Regions from separate parts of the Mesorhizobium sp. B2-8-1 genome, predicted to be linked through region 3. Evidence: predicted binding sites of a transcription regulator. Region 3 holds the regulator's gene; each other region holds the start of a gene.
What was found. Region 3 encodes LexA, which represses DNA repair genes until DNA is damaged. Its sites were predicted from a motif close to TGTTCNNNNTGTGTTCNG; they were not measured.

Region 1 (4,060 bases), on a different contig from region 3:
GCACACCATCGCCGCGCCGCATGATGGCGTGATCGCCGAGATCGCCACCGAGGGCGCGCAGGTTACCGACGGCACTGTGCTGGTGCGGTTCGAGGATATGCAAGGCTGACAGCCTCGCTGCCGGATGCCAAGCGTCCCTGTCCTGCCGGACAGAGAGAGGCGCCGTAGAATGTCGACCGCCGTTATATGTCCATGGCAAGACACACAGGCAGAAATGAAATGGCCGGGACGAGCCCGGCCATTTCATCGATATAGGCAGCGATTACGGCTGGATCGGCGCATACTTGCCGTCGTGCCACTGGTTGATGTCGTAGCTGGCGTTCTTGAGGTCGCCCTTCTCGTCGAAGGTGACATTGCCGACAACCGTGCTGATTGGCTGCCCGTTCTTCAGCGCCTCGGCGACCTTGGCCGGATCATCGCTGCCGGCACGCTTGATGCCTTCCGCAAAGGCCTGGATCGTGGCGTAGGAGAATAGCGTGAAGCCTTCCGGCACGAAACCGCCGGCTTTGATCTTCTCGACGGCTGCCTTGGCTTCCGGCTTTGCCTGAGGATCCGACGGGAAGACGAACATGGTCCCTTCGCCGGCCGGGCCGGCAACCTGCCAGAATTCCGGCGAGGCTATCGAATCCGGCATGATCAGCTGGAACTTGATGCCCTGTTCCGCCGACTGGCGCAGGATCAGGCCAGCCTCCGGGTGGTAACCGCCGAAATAGACAACGTCGGCCTTGAGGTCCTTGAGCTTGGTGACGAGCGCCGAATAGTCCTTTTCGCCGGCATTGATGCCTTCATAGTCCACTTCCTTCAGGCCGCCGGCATTCATCGTGGCCTTGACCGCATCGGCAACGCCCTGACCGTAGGCACTCTTGTCATGCAGGATGACGACGTTCTTGCCGGCATACTTCTTCGCGATCCAGGGGCCGATGAAGGCACCCTGCGCATCGTCACGCGTATAGAGGCGCATGATCGTCGGCCAGCCGGCCTTCGCTGCGGCGTCGGTCAGCACCGGGTTCGAGGAGGCCGGGCTCATCATCAGGGCACCGGCTTCGGCATAGACGGCGGAAGCCGGAATGCTCGAACCCGAGCAAGCGTGGCCGTCGATGAACTTGACGCCATTGGCGACGATACGGTTGGCGACCGAAACCGCCTGCTTCGGGTCGCACTGGTCATCCTCGATATCGAGCTTGATCTGGCGACCGTCGACACCGCCGGCGGCATTGATCGCGTCGGCGGCAGCCTGCGCGCCCTGCTTGAACTGATCGCCAATGGTGGCGAGCTGTCCGGTCATCGGACCGACCACCGAAAAGGTGATGTCGTCGGCATAGGCGACCGGCGCGCTCATCATCAGGCCGAAGATGGCCGCGTTCAAAATACTTAATTTTTTCATTGCGGTATGACTCCTCCACTCACGCGCGGCCGCCCCGGCCACGCTTCTTCCAGAGAGGCCGGACAATTTCATCCTTCGTGTGGCCTGTCTAGGCGCATTGGCGGCGCTCGATTAGGCCTGCGGAGCATCTCTGGAGCAAAAAGGCAAAAGCCGCGCCGGCCTTGTTCCGGCCGGTCGCGGCTTTGCCTGTCGAGCTGTTTCTCAAGCGCCCCCGCACTCGAACCCAACTCGCCTTCCCTGTCTTCCTGCTGGCCCTGATCTTTCCGAAAACCGGATCATGGCCGCCGCGCCGCTGGCCCTGTCGGGCGTGCCGCGTTCTTGGTTTTGTCGCGTGGCCGTCTTACCGCGGCCTTGTCCTTGCCTGGCGGACCAGAAGGCCGCCCTGCCTTATCTCTAAATTCAGTGCATCGTCATCCATTCGCGGGCTTCGCGCAGCGCCTTGGCGATCTCGACCTTCGACATCGCAGCCGACAGTTCCGAACGCAATTCCGCAGCGCGGGCCGAACCCTTGATCGCGGCGATGTTGAACCATTTGTGGGCGGCGACGACATCGGTCTCGCAATCGCGGCCCGTCGCATACATCATCCCCAGTTCGAAAAGAATGTCGGCCTGGGCAGTTGCCCCCATGGCGCCGAAGCCTGCTTCAAGCATTTCAAAACGTGCCATTTTCAATCCTCTCTTCCGGCCCTGTCTGGCTCCCGAGAGCTGCCTCCGTTTGTCTGCCCGGGCTGCTCTTTCGATGCTTTCGAGAATGCCGCGCAGGCTTGAATCCGTCGTTAAATGGCGTGCTTAATTTGAGGAAAACAAAGCTAAAACAATAGGTAAACGTGGAAATTCGTTAAGGATACAAAGCCAGCGATTCAGCCGGATAGCGCCAAATTTGACGAAAATTTTCGCGAGCGGAATCAACACTCCGCTAACCACGCGAAACAAACGCCGCGCATGCATACATTCATTTCCCTGCCGACATTGCTTCCGTCGGCGCTTCTGAATTGCCAAAGCTTCCGCTGCGGCACCGCTTTTGTTTTGCGGGGAGCTGGATTAGCTTACGTTTGCGTAAGCGGCAGACCGGCGAGGCGGAGCCTCCTGCCGGGTATCCAAGGGAGGAAAGATGTTTCGAAAAGCAAGCCTGGCCCTGGCGGCCACTTTGATCCTGACCGGTGTGGCCTGGGCCGATCCGATCGAGGGAAACTGGAAGACGCAGGCCGGCGATACCGCGGCCATCGGGGGCTCGGGTTCATTTTCCATCACGCTGAAGTCCGGCAAATATGCCGGCAAGACCATCGGTTCGCTCAAGGCGTCCGGCGACAACAAATACGCCGGCAGCATAACCGACCCGGCAAACGACAAGACCTACTCCGGCAAGGCGACACTGTCGGGCACCTCGCTGAAAATGAGCGGCTGCGTGCTCGGCGGGCTGATCTGCAAGAGCCAGACCTGGCACAAGCTCTGATCGACCCCATCCTTGCGACATGAAAACGGGGCCGGCAGGCCCCGTTTTCATTTCATGATCCTGGCATGCTGTGCCGGCGGCCATGCTCCTTATAGCCAGCCCCGCCTCAAAACCCATCAACCAATTTGAACGGCAGATGAACGTCGGCATCAGAGCCGGTTCAGTCGTGCCCGGGCATTCTCCTGCGTGTTGAAGGAGACACGACCAATGCTCGCCCGCCGCTTCACCATCGTCTGCCTGCTGGTGAGCCTGTTTGGAATGTTCTTCGCCATCCTCGTCGCCGAAGCGGGCCGTCCGGCCCGTTCCTGGAACGAGGCCAGTTCCAGAACCTGCCGCCTCGCCTGCCCGGCCACCCTTCGCCCCTGAGACAGAAACCAAAGACCTGACCAAACCAAGACCTCGAAAGAAAAGCAAAGACCATGAACCGCATCGCCGCCAACCTCTTCAAAACCGTTCGGCTTCTGCCGCGGGCGGCGCTCATCCTGGCGTTTCTTGCCGCGCCGGTCCTGGCCGTACCGATGATGCGTGCCGATGCCGGTTCCACGATCGACGCGCCAGCACTGAAGAAGTCGGGCGTCGGTTTCGTGCTGCTGGTCAGCCTGCAGCGCGGATAAATTGCGCCTTCGATCGGGACACCCCTCCCAACCGCCTTTCCAAATCTCTATATTGAGCCATGGAAAAGCGAATCTATCCCCAAGCCATCGAATCTGTCGTCATGCCCGAGCCTTTTGGCCGGCAAAGCTTCGACACCGCAGAAAAGGCCGTCGCGGCGTTGCAAGCCCTTTATGACCGCAACACCAAGTTCCTGCGCGACTCCTTCGCGGCGCTTGCTGCCGGCGGCGACAGCAGCAAGCGCTACCGCGCCTTCTACCCGGAGATCGGCGTCACGACCAACTCGTTCACCCAGATCGATTCGCGCCAAGCCTATGGCCACATGCCGACGCCGGGGCATTTTTCCACCACCATCACCCAGCCGAGCCTGTTCGAAAGCTATCTGGTCGAGCAATTGCGTCTGATCATGCGCAACCACGGGGTCGCGGTCACGGTCTCGGAATCGACAACGCCGATCCCGCTGCATTTCGCCTTTCTCGAAGGCACCCATGTCGACGGAACCGCGGCCGAGCGTATCCAGCGGCCTATCCGAGACCTGTTCGACGTGCCAGATCTCGACGGTACAGACGACCAGATCGCCAACGGCACGTTCGAAGTGGCGTTCGGAGAAC
Region 2 (4,060 bases), on a different contig from region 3:
GTGAATGGGGAGTAGCGAATAGGGAAGAACGGCGTCGGCGCAATGGGATATCTGATCCCTACTCGTCATTCGCTACTCCCTGTTCACTCTCCCAACCAAAGGGAGGGAGCGCATGACCAAGGTTGCAATCGTCACGGGCGGATCGCGCGGCATCGGCGCGGCAATATCGATGGCGCTGAAGGAAGCCGGCTATTCGGTTGCCGCCAACTACGCCGGCAATGATGAGGCGGCGAGCAAGTTCACGGCCACAACCGGCATCAAGACCTACAAATGGTCGGTCGCCGACTACGACGCCTGCGCCGCCGGCATCAAGCAGGTCGAGGCCGATCTGGGCCCGGTCGCGGTGCTGGTCAACAATGCCGGCATCACGCGCGACGCAATGTTCCACAAGCTGACGCGTGAGCAGTGGAAGGAGGTCATCGACACCAATCTCTCCGGCGTTTTCAACATGACGCATCCGCTGTGGAGCGGCATGCGCGACCGCAAGTTCGGCCGCGTCATCACCATCTCCTCCATCAATGGCCAGAAGGGCCAGGCCGGCCAGGTCAACTACTCCGCGGCCAAGGCCGGCGACATCGGTTTCTCGAAGGCTCTGGCCCAGGAAGGAGCCCGCGCGGGCATCACCGTCAACATCATCTGCCCAGGCTATATCGCCACCGAAATGGTCCGGGCGATCGACGAGAAGGTGCTCAACGAACGCATCATCCCGCAAATCCCGGTCGGGCGCCTCGGCGAGCCGGAGGAGATCGCGCGCTGCGTCGTCTTCCTCGCCTCCGAGGACGCCGGCTTCATCACGGGATCGACCATCACCGCCAATGGCGGCCAGTACTTCGCCTGAGGTCTCGCCGGGCTGCCGGCTTCCCGGTGCCGATTGAAAGGGGGCTCGTTCGCCATCCGCTTCGGATGTCCGTGACGCCGTCCGATGACGGCTGTCGGTCTGCTGTTCCAATCCGGCACGCAAAGGTTAATGGCGGCAGCGGGTATTGTGCAAAACTACCTGGACAAGCTGTGCATTGTCGGTGGAAAACCTGTGCGCAACACTACATCTTGTCGTGAACAAACAGGGAAAATCCCGACATCGCCGATTCGTCGCCCTTTCGTTCCATGTTTGGCCGCAATGTTAACGAGAGCAGTCGCAATCGCCTGTCAAACTGTTAATTTCTATTAAGAAAGTTCAACAATTTCATAAGCTTGGATGAAGCAAGGCGGGCTGCCACACGGCTTTGCCAGCGAAAGTTAACGGCGGCTCTCGCCTAGCATGAAACGGGCCAATTCCGTGATTCAGCATGTGGTGAGAATCATCAGCCACAACTCCACATCTAGCCGTGAACAAAACATGAATCCGGGCGAGTCAGCGATTCGTCGCCGATTCGTTCCAGACTCGTTCCAACCCTTAATCAGCAGCCGAACCGAAGCTTGACGAAGGCGGCTTCGAGCCGCCAGCGGAACATTCCGCTTTCGCTTCGCGCCTGAAATCCCTATGTGTCGCCTGTCATACGCGCCACCCGAGGCGTGCTCCCGACAATGAGAGGCCAGAAAGCCTTATTTCCGAGCCGATGAACATCCATCCGAAACCCACCGAGCCGCTGATCCTATCGGGTCGCGACGTGACTGCCGTGCTTGGGCCGACCAACACAGGCAAGACCCATCTCGCCATCGAGCGCATGGTGGCGCATGAAAGCGGCATCATCGGCCTGCCGCTCAGGCTCTTGGCGCGAGAGGTCTATACCCGCGTCTGCGAAAAGGTCGGTGCCCACAAGGTGGCGCTCATCACCGGCGAGGAGAAGATCCAGCCGCCAGGCGCCAGATATTCGGTCTGTACCGTCGAAGCCATGCCGCGCGAGACCGATGCCGCCTTCGTCGCCATCGACGAGGTGCAGCTTGCCGGGGACCTCGAGCGCGGCCATATCTTCACCGACCGCATCCTGCATCTGCGCGGCCGCCAGGAGACGCTGCTGCTCGGCGCCGCCACCATGCACGGCATCTTGCAGCGCCTGTTGAAAGGCGTCTCGGTGGTGACGCGGCCGCGGCTGTCACATCTGGCCTATGCCGGTTCGAAGAAGCTGACCCGCTTGCCCCGGCGCACAGCGATCGTCGCCTTCTCCGCCGACGAGGTTTATGCCATCGCCGAACTGATCCGCCGCCAGCAGGGCGGTGCGGCCGTCGTGCTTGGCGCGCTCTCGCCCCGCACCCGCAACGCCCAGGTGGCGCTGTTTCAGTCGGGCGACGTCGACTATCTCGTCGCCACCGATGCCATCGGCATGGGCCTTAACCTCGATCTCGACCATGTCGCCTTCGCCCAGAACCGCAAGTTCGACGGCTATCAGTATCGCAACCTGACGGCGGCCGAACTTGGCCAGATCGCCGGGCGCGCCGGCCGGCACCTGCGCGACGGCACCTTTGGCGTCACCGGCCAGGTCGACCCGCTGGACGAGGAATTGGTCAAGAAGATCGAAAGCCACGACTTCGACCCCGTGAAGGTTCTGCAGTGGCGCACAGCGCGTTTCAATTTCGCCAGCCTCGACGCGCTGAAGCGCTCGATCGAGACCAATGCCCCGGTGGAGGGCCTGACCCGTGCGCTGCCGGCAGTCGATGCGCAGGCGCTTGAGCACCTGTCGCGTGACGAGGACATCAGGGCGCTCGCCACCGACGCAAGGCGCGTCGTGCTGCTGTGGGAGGCCTGCGCGCTCCCCGACTACCGCAAGATAGCGCCGGCCCAGCACGCCGACCTCATTGCGTCGATCTACATGGACCTCGCCAGGCATGGCCATGTCGACGAGAATTACATGGCCGAGCAGGTGCGCCGCGCCGACACCACCGAGGGCGACATCGATACGCTGTCGCATCGCATCGCCCAGATCCGCACCTGGACATTCGTGTCGAACCGGCCCGGCTGGCTGGCCGATCAGGCACACTGGCAGGAAAAGACGCGCGAAATCGAAGACAGATTGTCGGATGCGCTGCATGAGCGGTTGACGAAACGCTTCGTAGACCGCAGGACTTCCGTCCTCATGCGGCGCCTTAGAGAAAATACCATGCCTGAAGCCGAAATAAGCCCAACCGGAACCGTCCTCGTCGAAGGCCACCATGTCGGCGAGTTGCAGGGGTTCCGTTTCACCGCCGATCAGAGCGCTGGCGGCGAAGACGCCAAGGCCGTGCGCGCGGCCGCCCAGAAGGCGCTGGCGGCGGAGTTCGAGGCACGCGCCGAACGCTTCGGCGCCTGCGCCAATGGCGACATCGCGCTGGGTTCCGACGGCACGCTGCGCTGGATCGGCGCGCCGATCGGCACGCTTGTTGCCGGCGAGGACGCGCTGAAGCCGCGCCTGGTGCTTTTGGCCGATGAACAGCTGACCGGCCCAGCGCGTGACAAGGTCGCGGCGCGTGCCGAGCGCTTCGTCAATTTCCAGATCGAATCCCTGCTGAAGCCGCTGGTCGATTTGAAGAGTGCCGAGCAGATATCGGGTATCGGCCGCGGCATCGCCTTCCAGCTGGTCGAGAATTTCGGCCTTATCAATCGCCGCGACATCGCCGAGGAGATGAAGTCGCTCGACCAGGAAGGCCGCGCGGCATTGCGCCGGCTGGGCGTGCGCTTCGGCGCCTATCATGTCTTCGTGCCGGCGCTGATCAAGCCGGCGCCCGCGGGATTGGTGACGTTGCTGTGGGCGCTGAAAAACGACGGCAAGGACAAGCCCGGCTTCGGCGACGTCGTCCATGCGCTGGCATCGGGCCGCACCTCGGTGGTCATCGATCCGGCTTTCGACAAGGCCTTCTACAAGCTTGCCGGCTACCGCAATCTCGGCCGCCGCGCCGTGCGCATCGACATTCTGGAACGGCTGGCCGACCTGATCCGCCCGGCGACCAACTGGAAGCCCGGCCTCGGCCAGCGTCCGGATGGCGCCTATGACGGCCAGTCTTTCATGGTGACGCCGCCGATGATGTCGATTCTCGGCGCCACGGCCGATGACATGGAAGAAATCCTGAAAGGTCTTGGCTACCGTGCCGAGCCGAAGCCGGCGGCCGAAGTCAAGGCACGGCTGGAAGCGCAGGACAATGCCGCCCG
Region 3 (4,060 bases):
CCCGCAGCGCTACTGGATGTTCTACGAACTCGCCGAGAAGCTGGTCGATTTCGAGGATTATTTCCGCCGTTGGCGCTTCAACCACGTCACCACGGTCGAGCGCATCATCGGTATGAAGCGCGGCACCGGCGGCACATCGGGCGCGTCCTACCTGAAGAAGATGCTGGAGGTGGAGTTGTTCCCGGAGCTGTGGAAGGTCCGCACCCGGCTCTGACGTAGCTTTGCCGACTGCATATCGTTATCCCGAACCCACTGCGCTTTTCTGAGCGACAGGCTCTTAAGTCACCGCCGCCTTGACGGCGAAACGCGCCTCCTGCCACGCGTCCGTGCGCAAAATGTCTTCCAGCACCTCGACAGCCTGCCAGACATCGACATAGCCGACATAAAGCGGCGTAAAGCCGAAGCGAATCGTGGATGGCGCGCGGAAATCGCCGATCACGCCGCGCTCGATCAAGGCCCGCATCACCTGATAGCCATGCGGGTGGAGGAACGAAACCTGGCTGCCGCGCTCATTGCCATCGCGCGGGCTTTCGAGTTCGAGGCCGTAGGCGCCGCATTTTGCCTCGACCAGTTGGATGAACAGATCGGTCAACGCCATGCTCTTCCTGCGCACCTCTGCCATGTCGACGTCGTTCCAGACATCGAGCGCCCCTTTGAGCGCGCGCATCGACAGCACAGGCTGCGTGCCGCAGAGAAACCGGCGGATGCCTGTGCCGGCAGCAAAACCCTGTTCGAAGGCGAATGGCCGCGCATGGCCCCACCAGCCGCTGAGCGGCTGGCGGACATCGCCATGGTGGCGCTCGGCCGCGTAGATGAAGGCCGGGGCACCCGGGCCGCCATTGAGATATTTGTAGGTGCAGCCAACGGCGAAATCGGCATTCGAACGGTCGAGCTCGACGGGCAAGGCGCCGGCGGTATGGCAGAGATCCCAGACAATCAGCGCGCCGGCATCATGTGCCGTCCGCGTCAGCGCGGCCATGTCGCGTAACTGCCCGGATTTGTAGTTGACGTGGTTGACCAGGATGACCGCGACCCGCTCGTCGATCAGTTCTTCTATGGTCGGCGCATCGACACCCTCGAGCCGCAGCACCGTGCCCGGCCGCGTCGAGGCAACGCCTTCGGCCATATAGAGATCGGTCGGAAAGCTGTCCCCCTCGGCGATGATGACTGACCTGTCCGGCCGCATCCCGAGTGCCGCATGCAGCACCTTGTAGATGTTGATCGAGGTGGTATCGCAGACCACCGTCTGGCCGGCGGCGGCCCCGATCAGGCGCCCGAGTTGGTCGCCGAGTTCGACCGGCATGTCGAACCAGCCGGCGGTGTTCCAGGCGCGGATGAGATCCTGCGCCCACTCCTGCGTGGCGGCCTTCTGCAGCTCGCCGAACACGGCTGGCGAAGCGGCGCCCAGCGAATTGCCGTCGAGATAGATCACCCCCTGGGGCAAGGTGAAGCGGTCACGCATGGCACGCAGCGGATCCGCGGTGTCCATTGCCTCGATCGCTGCGAGATCGGGAATTTTGCTCATGGTCGCGATGTTCCTCGGTGAGAAGAGCGCCCTGGAAACGGGCCGGCTGTTTTGCCGCCCGGGCAAGGGCTGGCCGCATAGAGGCGCAAGAACAGGGTGAACGCCCGGTTCGATCTTTGCTCGATTTCCGCCCGAGGCAGTTCCTCGAGCACCCCAACGATCCGGCGAACCTGGAGATCGCCGATCAAAAGACTGATGTAGATGTCGGCGGCTTCGGCAGGATCGTCACAGGCGATCGGGCCGGCCCGACTTGCGGTTCGAAGCAGGTCGCCAACAAGCGGCATTATGGTATTGCGGCCGAATTGCGCGATCGATTGGCCAAGCGTGCCTGTATCGTTGACGTCGCCGGCCGCGGCGCGATTGAGCGCCACCGCCTTGTCGCCCGTCACGAGGGTCAGCAGGACTGGCCCGAGCAAGTTCAGGGTTTCGAGCGGATCGCGCGCCTGGTGAAGGGCGTCCTCCAGCAGCTTCCTTGCCTCTCCCGCATTGGCTTCGATCAAGGATCGAAACAGGGTCTGCTTGTTGCCGTACCAGTTGTAGAGGGTTTCGTTCGAGGCCGATGCCCGCTTGGCGATAGCAAGCAGGGAGGCGCTCTTGTAGCCGGCTTCCCGGAGCACCGCATAGGCGGCCTCCTCTATCCGTTCGCGTCGCGCGGCCTGCTTCGGCGTGGTCATTGGTGTTCCTCTTCGAAAACCGTACATTATTATACGGTTTCGTCAAGCGAACGAACGAACGCAGCCCGTCGCGACCAGTGGTGGTGTCTGGCCGTTTTCCGGCGGAAGTTGGCATTTTGGTTTCGTTTCGTTCACGAGCCGCAGGGGTTTCTAATCCGCCCAAACGCACCCCGCACCTGCCGGTCACCCAGCTTGCAGGCTTGTGCCAAGAGTGGAGACCGGTCGGGCCACAGGCCATTAACCAAAATAGTTTCAAAGGGCCCGGGAGCGCATTGACGACGGACCGCGCTGGCAGGATGCTGGCTGCGGGAGGGCATTTCGTTTCCGTCGCCTTAACAAATTCATTAAACTTTAAATGGTTGCGGAACACAACTGGAACAGATAGTGTTTGTTCTGGGTTTGTTTTCTGATTCTGGTTCCAGACCCTTCGTGCAATGCCTTTGGGGGCCGCCATGCTCACGCGCAAGCAACATGAACTCTTGATGTTCATCCATGAACGGCTGAAGGAAAGCGGCATTCCGCCGTCCTTCGACGAGATGAAGGAAGCGCTGGACCTCGCCTCCAAGTCGGGAATTCATCGGCTGATCACGGCGTTGGAGGAGCGCGGCTTCATTCGCCGCCTGCCCAACCGGGCGCGCGCGCTGGAGGTGCTGCGCCTGCCGGACTCGATCGCGCCGGGTCTTAACGCGGCAAAGAAGTTCTCCCCGAGCGTCATCCAGGGCAGCCTCGGACAGGGCAGCAGCCCTAGCCGGCAGATCAAGCCGGCGACGTCTTCGCGTCTGCCCGCTGCCGGCAATGACGACGATGCGGTTTCAGCGGTGTCGATCCCGGTCATGGGTCGCATCGCAGCGGGTGTGCCGATCGACGCCATCCAGCATCAGACGCATTCCATTTCAGTGCCGCCTGACATGATCATGGGCGGCGAACACTATGCGCTGGAGGTCAAGGGCGATTCGATGATCGAGGCCGGCATTTTCGACGGCGACACGGTCATCATCCGCAATGCCGACACCGCAAGTCCCGGCGAGATCATCGTGGCCCTGGTGGACGAGGAGGAAGCAACGCTGAAGCGCTTCCGCCGAAAGGGTGCTTCGATTGCGCTCGAGGCTGCCAATCCGGCCTATGAAACACGTATTTTCGGACCGGACAGGGTCAAGGTGCAAGGCAAGCTGGTCGGCCTGATCAGGCGCTACTGAGCGGGGTCGGCGGTGGGCTTTTCGGGTTTACGGTAAGGCGGCAGTCCCCTTGCCTCGCGTGAGAATTTCCGCTGTTCGTGCCAAGGCCGATATGGCCTGTCGACGGCAAAGCTGACCCGTGCCGGTGCCGTCGCCGATTGCTGGTCGAAGAAGACGGCGGCACTTCCCTTACGAGCGAGCTGCCGCTTGGTGATGACGAGAACCAGCGGATTGTGGCAGGGATCGTAGCCCGCGGGGTCGTTGATGACGATCAGATCCGCATAGGAGCAGGCCCTCCAGGCGTCCTTGCGATCCTCCACCTGCGCGATGATCGCCCCCGAGGTATGCCGGGCCATGCACAGGCCCGTGAAGCAATAGAAAGGCGCTCCCGCCGGAAGTTGCGCGGGATCGAAGATGTCGAACTGTCGGTCTCCGCTGTCGAACAGTTCCGGCGCAGCGATGGTTTCGGACTTCAGCGCGCGTTTCCAATTATCGACGGTGAATTCGTTCGGGCGCGCCCGGTTGATCGCGAGCTCGCCGCCGCCGATCGGCAACGCCACCAGGCGGGCATCCTCCGAAATCAGCACGTCCGGCGTGCGCGTGTCCGAGACGGTCAACAGGCCGGCGAGCGCGAAGGGAAGTGCCGCCAGCCGCAGCCATGTCGTGGCCATCGTCGCGATGACCAG

Region 1: FJ428_RS03440 (sel1 repeat family protein) is a predicted target of LexA. The motif match lies at 2,184-2,201, and genes of this name have one in related genera.
Region 2: FJ428_RS23985 (helicase-related protein) is a predicted target of LexA. The motif match lies at 1,372-1,389, and genes of this name have one in related genera.

The regions. Positions count from the first base shown of each region.
Region 1 is NZ_VFTX01000001.1:720,753-724,812, reverse strand. Features, by position in the region: gene FJ428_RS03450 (acetyl/propionyl/methylcrotonyl-CoA carboxylase subunit alpha) at 1-109, shown strand, start outside; gene FJ428_RS03445 (branched-chain amino acid ABC transporter substrate-binding protein) at 263-1,384, opposite strand; gene FJ428_RS03440 (sel1 repeat family protein) at 1,784-2,050, opposite strand; gene FJ428_RS03435 (DUF2147 domain-containing protein) at 2,496-2,837, shown strand; gene FJ428_RS30180 (hypothetical protein) at 3,045-3,203, shown strand; gene FJ428_RS03430 (hypothetical protein) at 3,257-3,451, shown strand; gene FJ428_RS03425 (AMP nucleosidase) at 3,553-4,060, shown strand, end outside.
Region 2 is NZ_VFTX01000010.1:204,149-208,208, reverse strand. Features, by position in the region: gene phbB (acetoacetyl-CoA reductase) at 113-838, shown strand; gene FJ428_RS23985 (helicase-related protein) at 1,557-4,060, shown strand, end outside.
Region 3 is NZ_VFTX01000005.1:166,145-170,204, reverse strand. Features, by position in the region: gene kynA (tryptophan 2,3-dioxygenase) at 1-214, shown strand, start outside; gene kynU (kynureninase) at 278-1,525, opposite strand; gene FJ428_RS15320 (TetR/AcrR family transcriptional regulator C-terminal domain-containing protein) at 1,522-2,199, opposite strand; gene lexA (transcriptional repressor LexA) at 2,652-3,395, shown strand; gene FJ428_RS15310 (ComEC/Rec2 family competence protein) at 3,389-4,060, opposite strand, start outside.